Regions from separate parts of the Bacillus cereus group sp. RP37 genome, predicted to be linked through region 3. Evidence: riboswitches for the same ligand, from Rfam matches in the RefSeq annotation. Region 3 holds a riboswitch; each other region holds the start of a gene.

Region 1 (5,391 bases), 2.9 Mb from region 3:
GGGATAAAAATTACTGAAGAGGAGAACAGCATGATTAGTATGTCATTAAGATCGTTTAAAATTCAATCGTATTATTTACTAGGTTTTCTTTTACTAGGCTGGATGTTAACACCGTTTTCAGCTCATTTCCTAGGTGCTGGAATTGGACTTATCGTAAGTATGTATTGCGTTTGGCTTTTAGGAAGACGGATTGAAAAGCTTGGAGATAGTATCGTAAAGAAAACGAAAGCACCAACGCTCGGTATGTTTAATCGCTTTGCAGCTGCTATTTTAGGTGCTATTATTATGTACGAAATTGAGCACCACATGGTGATGTGGGCATTTGCAGTAGGGATTATGGGCGGCTATTTCTTAATTGTTGTGAATTTAGGATACTATAGTATGAAAGATGAGGAAGAATTAACGAAGAGCTAAAAAGATAAAAAGCCTCTTTTTAGATGGGATAGAGGATCCGGCGGGGGATAGAAGCGGTTAGGGCCTGTTTGAGCCCCACGCGGAGTAAAACCAGAAGGATGTAGCGAGTAGAGATATAATTCATATGTTCGAATCCGTAAGTTGTACGTGTGAAAATGGATTTACCCTGGAATAAGAGATCCAGCGATGAATAGTACAACAGGAAGCGTAACTTTGCATAAAATACAGGTTTACGCTTCTAATAAGTTAATATGAAATCACGTATTAGTATGACTCTTAGTTTTTTTGAAAAAGTTGGATATAATACAAAAAGCTATTCCGGTAATTAGAATAATATATTTTATTGTTTCACTTGTATGCTCGAATAAATTAGCGTTAAGCATCACAAGTCCCCAAAACATTTGGATCGCTCCATAACTGAATAAAATTTTTCCTGTACGAGAAAAATTTCTCATAGGCTTCACCCCTTCCTATATATGTAAATTGTATCATGAAAAACTAAAAGTAAATAAATATAAATTGAAATTTCTGTAAATTAACAAACTAAGCCACAGATGAAGAGATTAACGTTTCACTTTATATAAGATATAGAAAGAAGCTTACGCAAAAACGTAAGCTTCTTTTTTATGTAAGTGTGTGTAACCGTTAAGCCGCATTGGGTTTTGTCGGTGAGTACGCGGAACTTTACGGTTACACGACACTTATTCATATGAGTAAAAGGATGATTCCAAAAGAAAGTTTGCACTTAAGCGATTGGACCGCCTAAGTTAATAATATCTTCAGAAACGCTGTCGAACTTTTTGAAGTTAGCTTTGAATTCATTTGCAAGCTCGATTGCTTTCGCTTTGTAAGCAGCTTTATCAGCCCAAGTTTGTTCAGGCATTAACACTTCGTCTGGTACACCTGGTACGTGAAGTGGAACTTCAAGACCGAAGATGTTATGTGTAGCTGTTTCAGTTTTCGCAAGTTCACCGCTTAATGCAGCTTGAATCATTGCACGAGTGTAACCTAAGTTCATACGTTTACCAACGCCGTATTCGCCACCAGTCCAGCCAGTGTTTACTAAGAATACTTTCGCATCGTGTTTCTCGATTTTTTCACCAAGCATTTCAGCATAGCGAGATGCATCAAGTGGTAAGAATGGTGAACCGAAGCAAGTTGAGAATGTTGCTTGCGGAGATGTAACACCACGCTCTGTTCCTGCTAGTTTACTAGTGTAGCCACTTAAGAAATGGTACATAGCTTGTTCTTTTGATAACTTACTGATTGGAGGCAATACGCCAGATGCATCAGCAGTTAAGAAAATGATTGTATTTGGGTGTCCAGCAACACTTGGCAGTACGATATTGTCGATCGCATGCATAGGGTATGCAGCACGAGTATTTTCTGTTAAAGTAGTATCGTTATAGTCTGCAATACGCGTTTGGTTATTAATGATAACGTTTTCTAAAACAGATCCAAATTTGATTGCATCGAAAATTTGTGGTTCTTTCTCGTGAGAAAGGTTTACACATTTTGCGTAGCAACCGCCTTCAATATTGAATACGCCGTTATCAGACCAACCATGCTCATCATCACCAATTAATTTACGGTTTGGATCAGCAGATAATGTTGTTTTACCTGTTCCAGATAAACCGAAGAATAGTGCTACGTCACCTTCTTCACCTACGTTTGCAGAGCAATGCATAGAAAGAATATCTTGTTCAGGTAGTAAGAAGTTCATAATAGAGAAGATTGATTTTTTCATTTCTCCAGCGTATTCTGTACCACCAATTAGTACGATACGTTTTTCGAATGAAACCATAATGAATGCTTCAGAGTTTGTACCGTCAACAGCTGGATCAGCTTTGAAATTCGGCGCAGAAACAATTGTGAACTCTGATTCATGAGTTGTTAATTCTTCTTCAGTTGGACGAATGAATAATTGATGTACAAATAAATTGTGCCATGCATATTCGTTAATAACTTGAATTGGTAGGCGGTAATTGCGGTCAGCGCCTGCAAATCCATTGAAGACGAATAACTCTTCTTTTTCTTTTAAGTATTCTAAAACTTTAGTATATAATTTATTAAAATGTTCTTCAGAAATCGGTTGATTCACAGCTCCCCAAGCAATTTTGTCAGCAACCGATGCTTCTTTCACAATAAATTTATCTTTAGGAGAACGTCCTGTATATTTTCCTGTTGAAGCAGAAACCGCACCAGTAGAAGTTAATTTCCCTTCATTTCGCATTAATACTTTTTCCACTAATTGCGGAACACTTAGTTGAATCTGTGCATTGCTTCCGTTCAATAATTCGTGTAAACCAATTTGGACATTCACAGTACTCATATTTATATACCATCCTTTTCATTTAATGAAATATTTCTCGTAATCCCCAACAAGAGTATAACACAATTATATAAATAATGTATACTATTTATTTCTATTTGTTTGTGTGAATACATTATTTCCTTATTAATAATTCACTTTAGGCGCATTGAGAAAAACTTTCAGGAAAATGTGAATATTAATTGACAAATGAATATCATTTCTTTAGTATAGGTTGGGACGGATACTCTCTTATCCCGAGCTGGCGGAGGGACAGGCCCGATGAAGCCCAGCAACCTCATTTGTAGTGGTAAATACAGGTGAATAGGTGCTAAAACCTGTGCGAGGCTAATGGTCTCGAACGATAAGAGCAAAGGGCAAAAAGCAGTATGCAAGTAGCAAATTAAACCTTTCCTCTATGTAAAGTAGGAAAGGTTTTTCTGTATGCTTGTGGGAGAATAAATGTATGTCGCAGTTTGTGGCAAATTAAGGATGAGTTCCGTACAATATATACAATTACTGTAGGGAGGTTTACCACATGACAAAAAAACGTCATCTGTTCACATCTGAGTCTGTAACTGAAGGACATCCAGATAAAATTTGTGACCAAATTTCTGATTCAATTTTAGATGCGATCTTATCAAAAGACGCAAATGCACGTGTAGCTTGTGAAACAACTGTAACAACTGGTTTAGTATTGGTAGCGGGGGAAATTACGACTTCTACTTACGTAGATATTCCAAAAATCGTTCGTGAAACAATTCAAGGCATTGGTTACACACGCGCAAAATACGGATTCGATGCAGAAACTTGTGCAGTTTTAACATCTATCGATGAGCAATCTGCTGACATCGCTATGGGTGTTGACCAAGCGCTAGAAGCACGCGAAGGTCAAATGACTGACGCTGAGATTGAGGCAATTGGTGCAGGAGACCAAGGTTTAATGTTTGGTTTCGCATGTAATGAGACACAAGAATTAATGCCACTTCCAATCTCGCTTGCTCACAAATTAGCTCGTCGTTTAACTGAAGTACGTAAAGATGACACATTATCATACTTACGTCCGGATGGAAAAACGCAAGTTACAGTTGAGTATGATGAAAATGGTAAACCTGTACGTGTAGATACAATTGTAATTTCTACACAGCATCATCCAGATGTTACATGGGAAGAAATCGATCGCGATTTAAAAGAGCATGTAATTAAGGCTGTAGTTCCAGCGGAATTAATGGATGGAGAAACGAAATTCTTCATTAACCCAACTGGCCGCTTCGTAATTGGTGGACCACAAGGTGATGCTGGTTTAACAGGACGTAAAATCATCGTTGATACTTACGGTGGATACGCTCGCCACGGTGGCGGTGCATTCTCTGGTAAAGATGCAACAAAAGTTGACCGCTCTGCAGCATATGCAGCTCGTTATGTTGCGAAAAATATCATAGCAGCTGGTCTTGCTGATAAAGCAGAAGTACAACTTGCATACGCAATCGGTGTAGCACAACCAGTATCAATTTCAGTTGATACATTTGGCACTTGTAAAGTATCTGAAGACGTATTAGTAGAACTAGTTCGTAACAACTTCGATCTTCGCCCAGCTGGTATTATTAAAATGCTAGACTTACGTCGCCCAATTTACAAACAAACAGCAGCGTACGGCCACTTCGGACGTACTGATGTAGATCTATCATGGGAACGTACAGACAAAGCTGCAACTTTAAAAGAGCAAGCTGGTCTATAATATATGAAAAAAAGCTTTGCGCGGTGAGCGCAAAGCTTTTTTTATTGCGCTTTACTTACAATTTGAATGCATGAGCCACAATACACTTCGCCGTCTAGCTCAATATACTTTTTCATATTCGTCATACCACTGGCCGGAAAGGGCATATGAATCCATGCTTTTTCATACGTTTGTATTTCTTTTTCACATGATTTACAAAGGATTTGTTTCTTACGGAACATAGATGATCACCCTTTCAGTTGACGTGCTTTACCAGCGCAAAAGGCACTGCTTAGTAAAAATAGTGTCGCGAATATAATGCTTACTAATGTAGCGTATGGGATTGCGCCTTTTAAGGAAAAGCCAACAGTAATGGAAGCGACGAATAAGAGGATGAATGTTGTTGTTAGTTTTTTATAAAGTTCCATAGTATTAGACCTCCGGCTTATTTTGTAGTGCAAGTTATAAAATTGAATTCTATTATGTAGAAAATATAGAGAGTAGTTAAAGATGTGAAGTCTAGGAAATGGTTTTTCATTTTCCTTTTTGTGGGTTAGTATACTTATATTGTATCATGATGCATCGTTGGCTTCATACATAATTGTGCAAAGATATATATGATAAAATGAAGAAAAGCCTTTAAGAAAGGAAAGATGAAAAATGAGCGTAACCGAACATAAAAAACAAGCACCAAAAGAAGTGCGTTGTAAGATCGTAACAATTTCCGATACACGTACGGAAGAGACAGATAAGAGCGGACAATTATTACATGAATTGTTAAAAGAAGCAGGACATAAAGTGACTTCTTATGAAATTGTAAAAGATGATAAAGAGAGTATTCAGCAAGCAGTGTTAGCTGGTTATCATAAGGAAGACGTAGATGTTGTATTAACAAATGGCGGGACTGGTATTACGAAACGTGATGTAACGATTGAAGCGGTATCAGCGC
Region 2 (5,391 bases), 830 kb from region 3:
CGTGTAGCCTTAGGAAATGAAAAATGGAGCTCTTCTTTACAAGAGGAATTAAAGAATATAGTTTCTGATTTTGAAAAAGCGGGATTTTCTAAAGAAACTATTAGAGGAACTTTAGAACAACAATATAGAATGCTTGATAAGTTAAAAGTAAAATATGAAAGGATTGAGTATTAATGAGTATACTTGAGAACTTAAATGCAGTTTTCACTTTAGAAACACAAGAACCTCCAGCAACTAAAGAAACGATTCAAGAATTACAAGGTTTTTCATCAATAGATGTTCCTTCAGATTATATAGAGATAATTCAACATTGTACAGATGCAGAGATTAATGTAAATAATGAAATATATATCCGTATTTGGAGTCCAGCAGGTTGCATAGAGATGAATGAAGCTCATAATATCCAAAAATATATACCTAACTCACTTGCAATTGGTGATGATGAAGGTGGGAAAGTGCTATTATATGCAAATGGAAAAGAAGGATTTGGATTATATATGGTGGATTTCGGAGATTTAGATATCGAAGAAGCAATTAAAATATCACCTTCTTTGAAACTGTTATTAATAGATGGTGTAGGTGTAGAAAAGTTATTGTTATAATTTTAGGGACATATGAAAACCACTGTATTTTGAAAAGATATGGGCCTTATGCAGCAATATTATGGTTGGCTAATAATGCGAAAGAGCATTCTAATGTGTTTAATAAATTGTATTTAAATTTATTTGTAGAAAGAAACAGTAAATACGTTTGGGTATGGATATTGTCTACAAGTTTTGTGTCTGCACTCATGCATGAGCCTAGTGTATTGAATTTCGCATTCTATTTATATATGCTTTACTTTTCTTAAGATACGGTCTTTTTTCGGCTATATTAGCTCATAGTTCATATAATTTGTTTTCAGGAATTATATATGGAGTAAATGTTTCAACGGAACAATCAAAGGTTAATACAACAAGCGTTATACAATATACGCATGGAGAGCCGTGGGGCTGACGTAATATTGAAGTATAAAGAGTTATTAGATCAAAGTGAAGAAAAAGTAATTATTAGGTATTATATAGATGAAACGCTCAAATGAGCGTTTTTTTATTTTTATAATCAGATGATTTATTTTCATATATACCGCAGTAAAAACTTATTCCTGACTAAAAAAAGACACCCTATGGTGCCTCCACCGGAATGGTATTTGTATTAACTACAACCACGTCTACCAAGAGAATTAGGTTGAAGGACATCTCGATTCTAATGTTTTATTCATTAAATATCTCCGGCTTCTCCACTCTAAATGATTTCACCTCACCACATTCTAAACAAAATGTAGTTAAGAGTTTGCAACGTTTCCCTACTGAAAAGAGCCTACTAGAATCATCTTCACAAACATATGCATGATAAGCAGATCCAACTCTTCCTTCTTTAAATGTAGTAGAACCACAATTCTCACATCGTTTATTTTTCATGCTACTAACACCTCTTTTGCTGTGTTTTTAAGATAGAAGTAAAGCAACTTGGTTATACATGATGTTTTCGACATAAGACACCATAGACCTTTATATATTCGCAAGTAAAGAAACATAATACCCTTATAAATCGCTATAACAATATGATTTTTCATATATCATTTAATGTATATCGGAAAAATAAGTATTAAAATATTGATTTTTATTATTCAGATGATTATAATAAATGAAAATCAAACAATTCTTATGTTGAGAAGTGGAGGGACGGGCCCTATGAAACTTCGGCAACCTCGTATGAGACGAAAGGTGCCAAATCCTGCAGGTGAAGAAACACCTGAAAGATAAGAGCGGTTCAATTAGTCAAGAAGGCTACTCTTATTTGAATAAGAGTAGCTTTTTTTATGGCTAAGAGATGAAGGGGGAGTATGTAGTGGAGTATGGTTTTTGGTTGCCGATTTTTGGGGGATGGCTTCGAAATGTAGGTGATGAATCTATGCCGCCTACGTTTGAATATGCAAAACAAACAGCGCAAGCGGCAGAACAATTAGGTTTTTCAACAACACTTATTGCAGAATTAAACTTAAATGATATAAAAGGTATTTCAGCACCAAGTTTAGAAGCGTGGACAACTGCGGCAGCACTTGCAGCAGTAACGGATAAATTAGAGATTATGACAGCTGTAAGACCTGGCTTCCACAATCCAGCGGTTACAGCGAAAATGGCAGCGAATATCGATCAATTAAGTAATGGTCGTTTTACATTGAATGTAGTTTCAGCGTGGTGGGAAGAAGAAGCGAGACAGTACGGCGGAGTATTTACCGCACATGATGAAAGATATGATCGCACAGAGGAATTTGTAACAATTTTGAAAGAGCTTTGGAAAGAAGACGAGTTTTCTTATAAGGGGAACTTTTATGAGCTTCAGAATACACATTTAAGTCCAAAACCTGTGCAGAAACAAGGTATCAAGCTTTATGCAGGTGGTGAGAGTGAGAGAGGAAAAGAGGTCATTGTAAATCACGCAGATGCATATGTCATGCACGGCGGAACAGTGGAAGAAGTATCACTGAAAATAGAAGATATGAAGAATCGTAGAAAGAAAGTTACAGAGGAGCCATTGCAGTCATTCGGGCTTGCGGATTACGTCATTTGTCGTGATACAGAAGAAGAGGCAGTAGAGGAATGGAGACGCATAACGGATGTGAAAGACGATGCGTTAGGTTACGCGGGTTACCAAGACTTTATTAGTAAATCGCATTTGGAACAGCAAGTGAAGTTGAATGATTATTCCGTATCTAATCGTGGATTACGTCCTAATTTAATTGGAACACCAGAACAAATTGCAGAAAGGATACTCGCTTTTGAAAAAGTGGGTGTTACTTTATTACTTTTACAATTTTCGCCACAGCTTGAAGAGATGAAACGATTTTCTGAAAAAGTGATGCCATTAGTTGAAGCAAAAAGAAAGGAATTGATTACAAATGAGTAAAATTTACATATTACATGAGAATAAGGAATGGACGGATCATTTAGTGAAAAGGTTGGAAGAACTGGAGTTACCGTATGAGGAATGGTTTTTAAATGAAGGAACAATTACGTTAGAACAAGAACCTCCCCAAGGTGTTTTTTATAGCCGCATGAGTGCTTCTTCACATACGAGAGGTCATAGATATGCACCTGAGTTGACGGAAGGAGTTCTTGCTTGGTTAGAGGGATATGGGCGCACAGTATTTAATGGGTCTCGTGCATTACGTCTTGAAGTAAGTAAATTGAATCAATATGCAGCATTAAGAAATTTTGGTATACAAGTGCCGAAAACAATTGGTGCTGTTGGACGTGATCATATAGTAAAGGCAGCAAGGGAGTTAGGGGAAGTACCGTTCATTACAAAGCATAATCGTGCAGGGAAAGGCCTTGGCGTTCAACTATTTCATTCCATTGATGCTTTAGAGCAATATTTGGATAGTCCGGCGTTTGAAGAACCTATTGATGGAATTACTTTAATCCAGCAATATATTGAAGCGCCAGAACCATATATTACACGTTGTGAATTTGTAGGCGGTCAGTTTGTATATGCAGTTAAAGTAGATACATCAGAAGGATTCGAGCTTTGTCCAGCGGATGCATGCTCGATTCAAGATGCTTTCTGCCCAGTAGGAGAAGAGAGTAAGAAAGAAGCGTCAACAAAATTTGAAATTATACCGGACTTCCACGAGCCGATCATTGAGCAGTACAAAGAATTTTTGAAAGAAAATGAAATTACTGTTGCTGGTATTGAATTTATTCGCAGTTTGGATGGAATAATTTATACGTATGATATTAATACAAACACAAACTATAATTCTGACGCAGAGTCTGTAGCGAATCAATTTGGTATGCTTGAGCTTGCTAAATTTCTTGGAAGAGAATTAGAGAAACAAGTAGAGTCAGTTAAATAGTGTTGATTAAAAAATAAGGTTCTGGTGCAAATATAGAAAAAAAGAAGAGATAGCAGATTTTATAGGTGAAAGATCATTCGGTAGAGGAGCAGTAGTTGGTGATAAAACGCTTGTTGATGTACTTGCTCCATGTGTAGACTCTTGGTTAGCTAGCGCTTCAAACGAAGAAGATATGAAAACTGCCTTTGAAAAAGGAGCAGAAGCAGCTGTTAAAGGCGCAGAGTACACGAAAGAAATCGTAGCTCGCATGGGCCGCGCTGGTACAGTTGGCGAAAGAAGTTTAGGCTATCCAGATGCAGGTGCACATGCGCTTGGAGTTATCTTTACGGAGATTGCGGGTAGTTTGAAATAGGAATGAGAAGATCCCCTCTGCCTTAAGGTGGAGGGGATCTTTATTGATAACCATCATTCTTCCAGTGAAAACTTTTATTTGTTAGCCAATCTAGAAGCAGCCTCTTCAACTTCTTTATAGGCATTTTGTAATACTTCATTTGGATCTAGTACTGCTGTTCCTTGTGCACGAACGATTTGATAATCTTCAATACCAAGGAAGTTAAACATTGCTTTTAGATATTTATGAGAGTATTCCACTTCTGTATACCAATCATCATTTGTATAGATCCCTCCACTTGCTTGTATAACAAGCATTCTTCTTCCATCTTTAAGTAGTCCCACTGATCCAGTTTCAGTATATTTAAATGTTTCACGTGCAATCATGATATTGTCCATGTAATCTTTTAACTTTGATGGAATATTAAAGTTGTGCAAAGGTAATACGATTACATACGTATTTGCACTTTTAAATTGTTGTAAAATTTCGGACATACGCTCCGTTACTTTTTGTTCTTCACCAGTTAACTTCTGTTCAGTTCCTTGTTTTTCCCATGCACTTAAAACAGTTTTATCTATCATTGGTACTACATCATCGTATAAATTAATCTGTTCAATCGTTTCATTATTAGGAATGAATTCTGTATAAGATTCTAAAAAATGGTTAAAAACCTTAATGCTGACTGATGATGTATCATCCACTTTCGGATGTGCGTTTATAATAAGTGTTTTGTTCATTTGTATTTCCCCTTTTTAAAAGTTTTTACGTTTTAATTAAAGACTAAGTTAATCGCCGATTAACTTAGTCTTTAATATAAACTTTGAAATTATTTTTGTCAAATGAAATACATACTATTCTAAAAGCCCGATTGGTGAGGGCTGATAATCAGTGGGGGATGAACACCATCCACTGATTAAAGTTTCACTTTATTTGACTAAAATTCTAAATGGTCCTAAGATACAATTTGATAACCCTTAAAATAAAAAGCAGGTGATTTGTATATGCAATATAGTGTTGGGGTTGAATATGCCTTGCATTGCTTAGTTTATTTAATTAATACTCCTTCCAAGGAAAGTGTTGGAATAAAAGATTTGGCAGAGTTCCAAGGACTTTCTGAAACATTTCTTTCAAAAGTTTTCGGTAAATTATCTAAAGCTGGCAT
Region 3 (5,391 bases):
ATTCTTGAACTCATTATAGTTTGCTATATAATATTTTGCAATACTATTTTCAAACTTTTCTTTTATTTTATAAATATACATTTTTTAACATAGAAAATAGACTAAAAAACCAACATGGTCATCCATGTTGGTTTTTCCATTTACTATCATAAATTAAAATTTCGCAGCTACTTTTTTAACGTTTTCTAAACCTTCTTCAACAATTTGTTGTGAGCGATCTGGATATTGATTGTGTCCTTCAATTACAACCGTCTCTGGATTTGTAATCCCCCAGAATCCAAGTACAGTTGTTACGTAATTAACTGCCATTTCCATTGGAACCATTTGTTCTGAAGAGTAATCTGAACCACGAGCACCTAACACAACTACTTTCTTACCACCAACTAAACCTTCTGGACCATTAGCTGTATATTTAAACGTTTTTCCAGCTTGAGATAAGTATGAAATATATGTGATTAATGGTGCTGGTACTGTAAAGTTCCATAATGGGAACGCAAATACAACTTTATCCGCTTCTAAAAACTGATTTAAATATTGATCTACTGTAGCAACTGCCTTCTCTTCTTCAGCTGTTAACTCCATACCTTGGCTACGTTTGTATCCACCTGAAATAGCAATATTTCCGTAATAAGGAAGATCTAATGCAAATAAATCTAACTCTGTAATTTCTGTATTCGGATTTGCTTCTTTATAAGTACTTACAAATGTTTCATACATTTTTGAACTAACTGCTTGCTCCGCTGGACGATCGTTTGCTTTTACAAATAATACTTTTGACATTTTTTTATTCCCCTCTACTTTTGTATTTTCTTCTTTTTTACCAAATAACGAGCTAAATAATCCCACTTTCTTCACCTAAACTTTCTTATCATATTCATTATTCATCATCATAAAAATTCTTATTCTAATAAAAAGTTCCAATTGATACCTTAAATAAAGCTAATCAAAACTTTTTGTTATTTAATTACCTTATGTAAGTGATTGTAATATAGCCACTTACTTTAGTCAAGTAACTTTTAATATTAATTTAAATCTCGAATTAAAAATATTAACTAAAATACAATTGAACACCAAATACGACTTTATTACTTGTATAATAAACTTAGAGAGGAAAATTCATATTTAGAAAGGATTTATTCATGAGCACTATAGAAAAGATTCAAACTTTTATTATTCTTTTTGCTGTTACATGCGGCATCATACTTGGACAATTTAATGTCATACATATGTATTCAGACAAATTTATTGTTCCCTTCTTATTTTTCATGCTATATGGATTATTCCTCAGCATCCCTTTAAAAGAAATAAAAAATGGATTTCGTAATTTAAAATTTGCTGGAACGAGCCTTACTATTAATTTTGTATGGACACCTCTCCTCGCTTGGGGATTAGGAGCACTATTTCTTTCCGATCATCCAGCACTTTGGGTTGGATTTATTATGTTAATGGTTACTCCATGTACAGATTGGTACTTAATCTTTACTGAAATAGCGAAAGGTAATGTAGCACTTTCTACAGCGATTTTACCGGTAAATTTAATTTTGCAAGTACTACTCCTTCCCATTTATTTATTTTTATTTGCTGGTGTTATGAAGACTGTAGCAGTTTCTGTTTTAGTAGAAAGTATTGTTATCGTAATCGTCTTACCATTTTTACTTGCACACGCTACAAAATTCATTATGAATAAAATGAAAAAAGCTGAAACACTCGAGAATAAACTCATTCCGTTTTTCAGCTCTGCCCAAATTGTATTTTTAAGTTTAGCAATAGTAGCGATGTTTGCATCACAAGGAAAATATTTACTACAAAATATGAAAGTCGTTTTATTATTACTCATTCCTGTTCTATTGTTCTTCATCATTAATTTTGTACTCGGACAATTTATCGGACGCATGATGCGTTTATCTTATAAAGATACAGTAAGTCTAAACTTAACAACTTTAGCAAGAAACTCACCTGTTGCACTCGCTATTGCTGTGACCGCTTTTCCAGACGAACCTCTTATCGCTCTCGCGTTAGTTATTGGACCGTTGATTGAACTGCCAGTACTTGCTTGTGTTTCACAAGTGTTGTTGCTTATTAAGAGAAAACAACAATATACATAATAAAAAACGTCCTGTTATGGGACGTTTTTTGTTTTTGAAAAATTTCATACAACACTTATTTCTTATTTATCATCACAAACGAAATAACTGAAACTAAAAACGTAATAATACCAATTATAATAAATAGAATAGAAGCTGAAATTGACTCTAATGAATACCCTGTTATTGCAATTCCAACTGGAGTTGATACCAATAATAATGAATTTAAAAAACCAAAAAATCTCCCTTGCACTTCATTTGGAATTAATTTTCTATACAGTACTCCAAAATATACATTACTCACTCCAAATGCAATTCCTGATAAAAAATAATAAACTGAAAATAATACCGGATTTAACGTCGTACCCATTGCAGCATTAAAAATCCCCATAATAGCAGTACATATAAAAGCAGTCGTAATCGTTTTATATGTACGAATCTTTTTAGTAATAAATGCTCCTATTAAAATCCCTATCGGTGATGCCGCAAAAACTATACTATACCATCCCGTAGAAAGGTCCATTTCTCTAACAACTATTACTTGTAGTGAAAGCATACACGCCGCTCCAAGTAAATTAATAACCACAGCGCTCATAAGCAATGTTTTCAATGATTGATTACTATTAAATATGGAGAAGCCCTCTTTAAAGTCTTCGTAAAAAGGCTTTTTCTTTTCTATTTTCAACTCACGTGGAAATTTGATGTTCATTAAAATTAAAAAAGATATAAAGAATGTGAGTGAATCTAATACAAATACTCCATGAAAACTAAAAATACTAATTAAAAAACTCGCCATTAAAGGAATGGCAACCGATATGATTTGTATTGATATTTGCCTCAGTGTAATCGCCTGTTGAACATGCTTTTCTTCCACATATGTTACTAATGCTGCATTTGAAGCTGGTGTAAATAAGGCACTCCCCATCGAACGTATAATAAGTAAAAGTAGTAACGGAATGTATAGCATTTTATTGTAAAATGCTATAACTGCAATTAAAATCATAACGATACATCTCATAACATCCGCAATTATCATAAGCTTTCTTCGCGACATTCGATCTGCTAACGTTCCTGTTACAGGTGCAAACAGAATTGCCGTCGTTGCTATTGCAATGTTTACCCCAGAAACAAGTATTGGAGAATTCGTTAATTTCATTACCCATAACGGTAAAACGAGCGTAACCATTGAATTGCCTATCAAAGAAATACAACTTGCTAAGAAAAAATACGAAAAAACTTTATTGCTCCAAATACTATCACTAGTGCTATCCTCTTTTAAACTTCCAACTTGATTATTCACTACGCCCTCCGGTTTCTTCTTCTATATTTTCTTTAATTCTTTCGCTTCTGTATCACCACCTTTCTAATTCTCCATTTATATGACAAAAAACCTTCTTCAAAATAAGAAGAAGGTTTACTTATACCCATTTTCTTATCTATTAGGACTTTTAGACCCTACAGGATTTAGCACCTTTATTTAACATTAGGTTGCTGAGGCTTCGAAGGGCCAGTCCCTCCACCTCTCTTAATAAGAAGTTTCTTATTTAATTATCTAAATTCATTATATTTTACATCAAAATAATTTCAATATGTTTTTCTATACAGTTAAAAGAAGATGACATCTATCATCCTCTTTTAACAATTTTGTCGTTACGTTAATAAAGCCTTTCTAATTAAAAATTAAAGGAAACGTAAATATAACGAAAGCTGCCCAAAGTCCGTAGATTGGCAAATACTTCGTGACGGCATCTTGGATAGCTCTCGGTCCTGATTTGTTTTGTAGAAAACGCATATAGGAAAACATAATCCAAATGAGATTTGCCCAAATCAGTATGTTTACGCCTAAAACAGCAAGTCTATTAGGTGTAATACCGTAAGAAGAAAGTCTGAATACGATAGCTGATAATGCCACAGTGTCAATAATAAGCGCCAAAACAATTAGGGCACAATTTATATAATCTGAAATGTTCTTTTTCTCGTCTGAGTCACTCTCAACGATAGAAAATATAGTAACAGCCAATACACCAAGGAGTATTCCGTTGAAGGCCATTAGGAAATTGCGGTCCAAGAACGGATTTTTCCCAACCCATATAACCGTTATAAGATAGATCAACAATGTGATCAGGACGAGCGGACTAAAAATTTTAGATATGTATGGTGTAATATTTTTAGCAAGTTTAAGATTCATTGATACTAAATATGCAGCCACTACAGCGAGAGCGGCAGCTCCAAATAAAACAACATTACTAAAATAGAATTCTCCTATATCCAAGTCAACAAAGCTAAATAATCGCATAGTGAATACTGCTAGTATCATTCCACTCACTGCCATGCTCGCGTAGAGAAGACAATATTCTAAATTAAATTTAATATAAGCTAATCTTGTACTGCCTTTTGAATATTCATTTCCCGTAAACGCAAGTCCTACTAAGACCCATAACAATATAGGAAGATGTAAATACGCAAGGATACTGCTGTCTTTATAATTTAATGGCAACATATTAAGATACAACCCGGCAATTAAGAACAACGCTGCAAGGAAATAAATAATACTTTTTTTCGGCGTATTATTGTAAATAAAATAAGCAGCAATAAAAGGAATTACACCAAAAGCTAGGTTAATTGGAGCGATTGCTTCCTGCTCGACAAAGTGGAAAATGATTCTGGTACTTAGCCCAGCTAGAATAGCTAGCATGCCCATGAATAAGAAACCTTTTTGAAACAACGATTTTTTTTCTTTATTTGCCGTCTCCTTGAAATGCAACCTTTCATACCAAGCACCTAGAACCTGAGAATCAGGGTTTTGGGCCCATGCTTGTGAGAATGACTTTTTAAAAGATTTCGGATCTTTTCTATACATTCTCTCCAACTCATGAGGGTTATCCATATTTTCAATAATCACATTGTTAATGTCCATATTTATACCTCCTCTAATTTTAAAAATAACGTTGTTACCTTTTCTATAAAAAGCACCACACTTATTTACTCTGTTTTTGATTTTAATATAAATTTTATCGTTTTACAATAAAATTTTATTGTTTTAGATAATATTTTTATTGCATATTTTCACATACATCAGTATAAAATACTTTCAGTTGTGCTCTTAATTGCTTATTTTTCCTTTATATAAAAGAAATGATAAAGATACTATAAACATCCTATTTAATACTATCTTTTCAAATATTTTTTATTGTTAGCACACAAAATCCTGTAATTACAAAATAAAAAAGCATGACATAAAGTTGTCATGCTCTCTCTTTTCTATCCATATTTTTTAAATCTAACCTTTTACAAAACCTTGTATTTG

The links. Region 3 has a riboswitch for S-adenosylmethionine ahead of QCI44_RS18825 (MFS transporter). Riboswitches for the same ligand answer to the same signal wherever they lie in the genome.
Region 1: another riboswitch for S-adenosylmethionine. It lies ahead of metK (methionine adenosyltransferase); the one in region 3 lies ahead of QCI44_RS18825 (MFS transporter).
Region 2: another riboswitch for S-adenosylmethionine. It lies ahead of QCI44_RS23195 (LLM class flavin-dependent oxidoreductase); the one in region 3 lies ahead of QCI44_RS18825 (MFS transporter).

Annotation. Positions count from the first base shown of each region.
Region 1 is NZ_JARVHP010000001.1:679,555-684,945, forward strand. It holds gene QCI44_RS03550 (ATP synthase subunit I) at 31-414, shown strand; gene QCI44_RS03555 (hypothetical protein) at 672-869, opposite strand; gene pckA (phosphoenolpyruvate carboxykinase (ATP)) at 1,160-2,746, opposite strand; SAM riboswitch class I at 2,975-3,096, shown strand; gene metK (methionine adenosyltransferase) at 3,264-4,463, shown strand; gene QCI44_RS03570 (hypothetical protein) at 4,505-4,684, opposite strand; gene QCI44_RS03575 (hypothetical protein) at 4,691-4,870, opposite strand; gene QCI44_RS03580 (MogA/MoaB family molybdenum cofactor biosynthesis protein) at 5,103-5,391, shown strand, end outside.
Region 2 is NZ_JARVHP010000001.1:4,385,284-4,390,674, reverse strand. It holds gene QCI44_RS23210 (hypothetical protein) at 1-174, shown strand, start outside; gene QCI44_RS23205 (SMI1/KNR4 family protein) at 174-602, shown strand; gene QCI44_RS23200 (hypothetical protein) at 1,254-1,460, opposite strand; SAM riboswitch class I at 1,702-1,808, shown strand; gene QCI44_RS23195 (LLM class flavin-dependent oxidoreductase) at 1,891-2,949, shown strand; gene QCI44_RS23190 (ATP-grasp domain-containing protein) at 2,942-3,898, shown strand; partial or broken gene QCI44_RS23185 (DAK2 domain-containing protein) at 3,960-4,250, shown strand; gene QCI44_RS23180 (FMN-dependent NADH-azoreductase) at 4,325-4,966, opposite strand; gene QCI44_RS23175 (RrF2 family transcriptional regulator) at 5,231-5,391, shown strand, end outside.
Region 3 is NZ_JARVHP010000001.1:3,556,045-3,561,435, forward strand. It holds gene QCI44_RS18815 (FMN-dependent NADH-azoreductase) at 154-846, opposite strand; gene QCI44_RS18820 (arsenic resistance protein) at 1,140-2,105, shown strand; gene QCI44_RS18825 (MFS transporter) at 2,161-3,384, opposite strand; SAM riboswitch class I at 3,514-3,619, opposite strand; gene QCI44_RS18830 (DUF4153 domain-containing protein) at 3,754-5,001, opposite strand.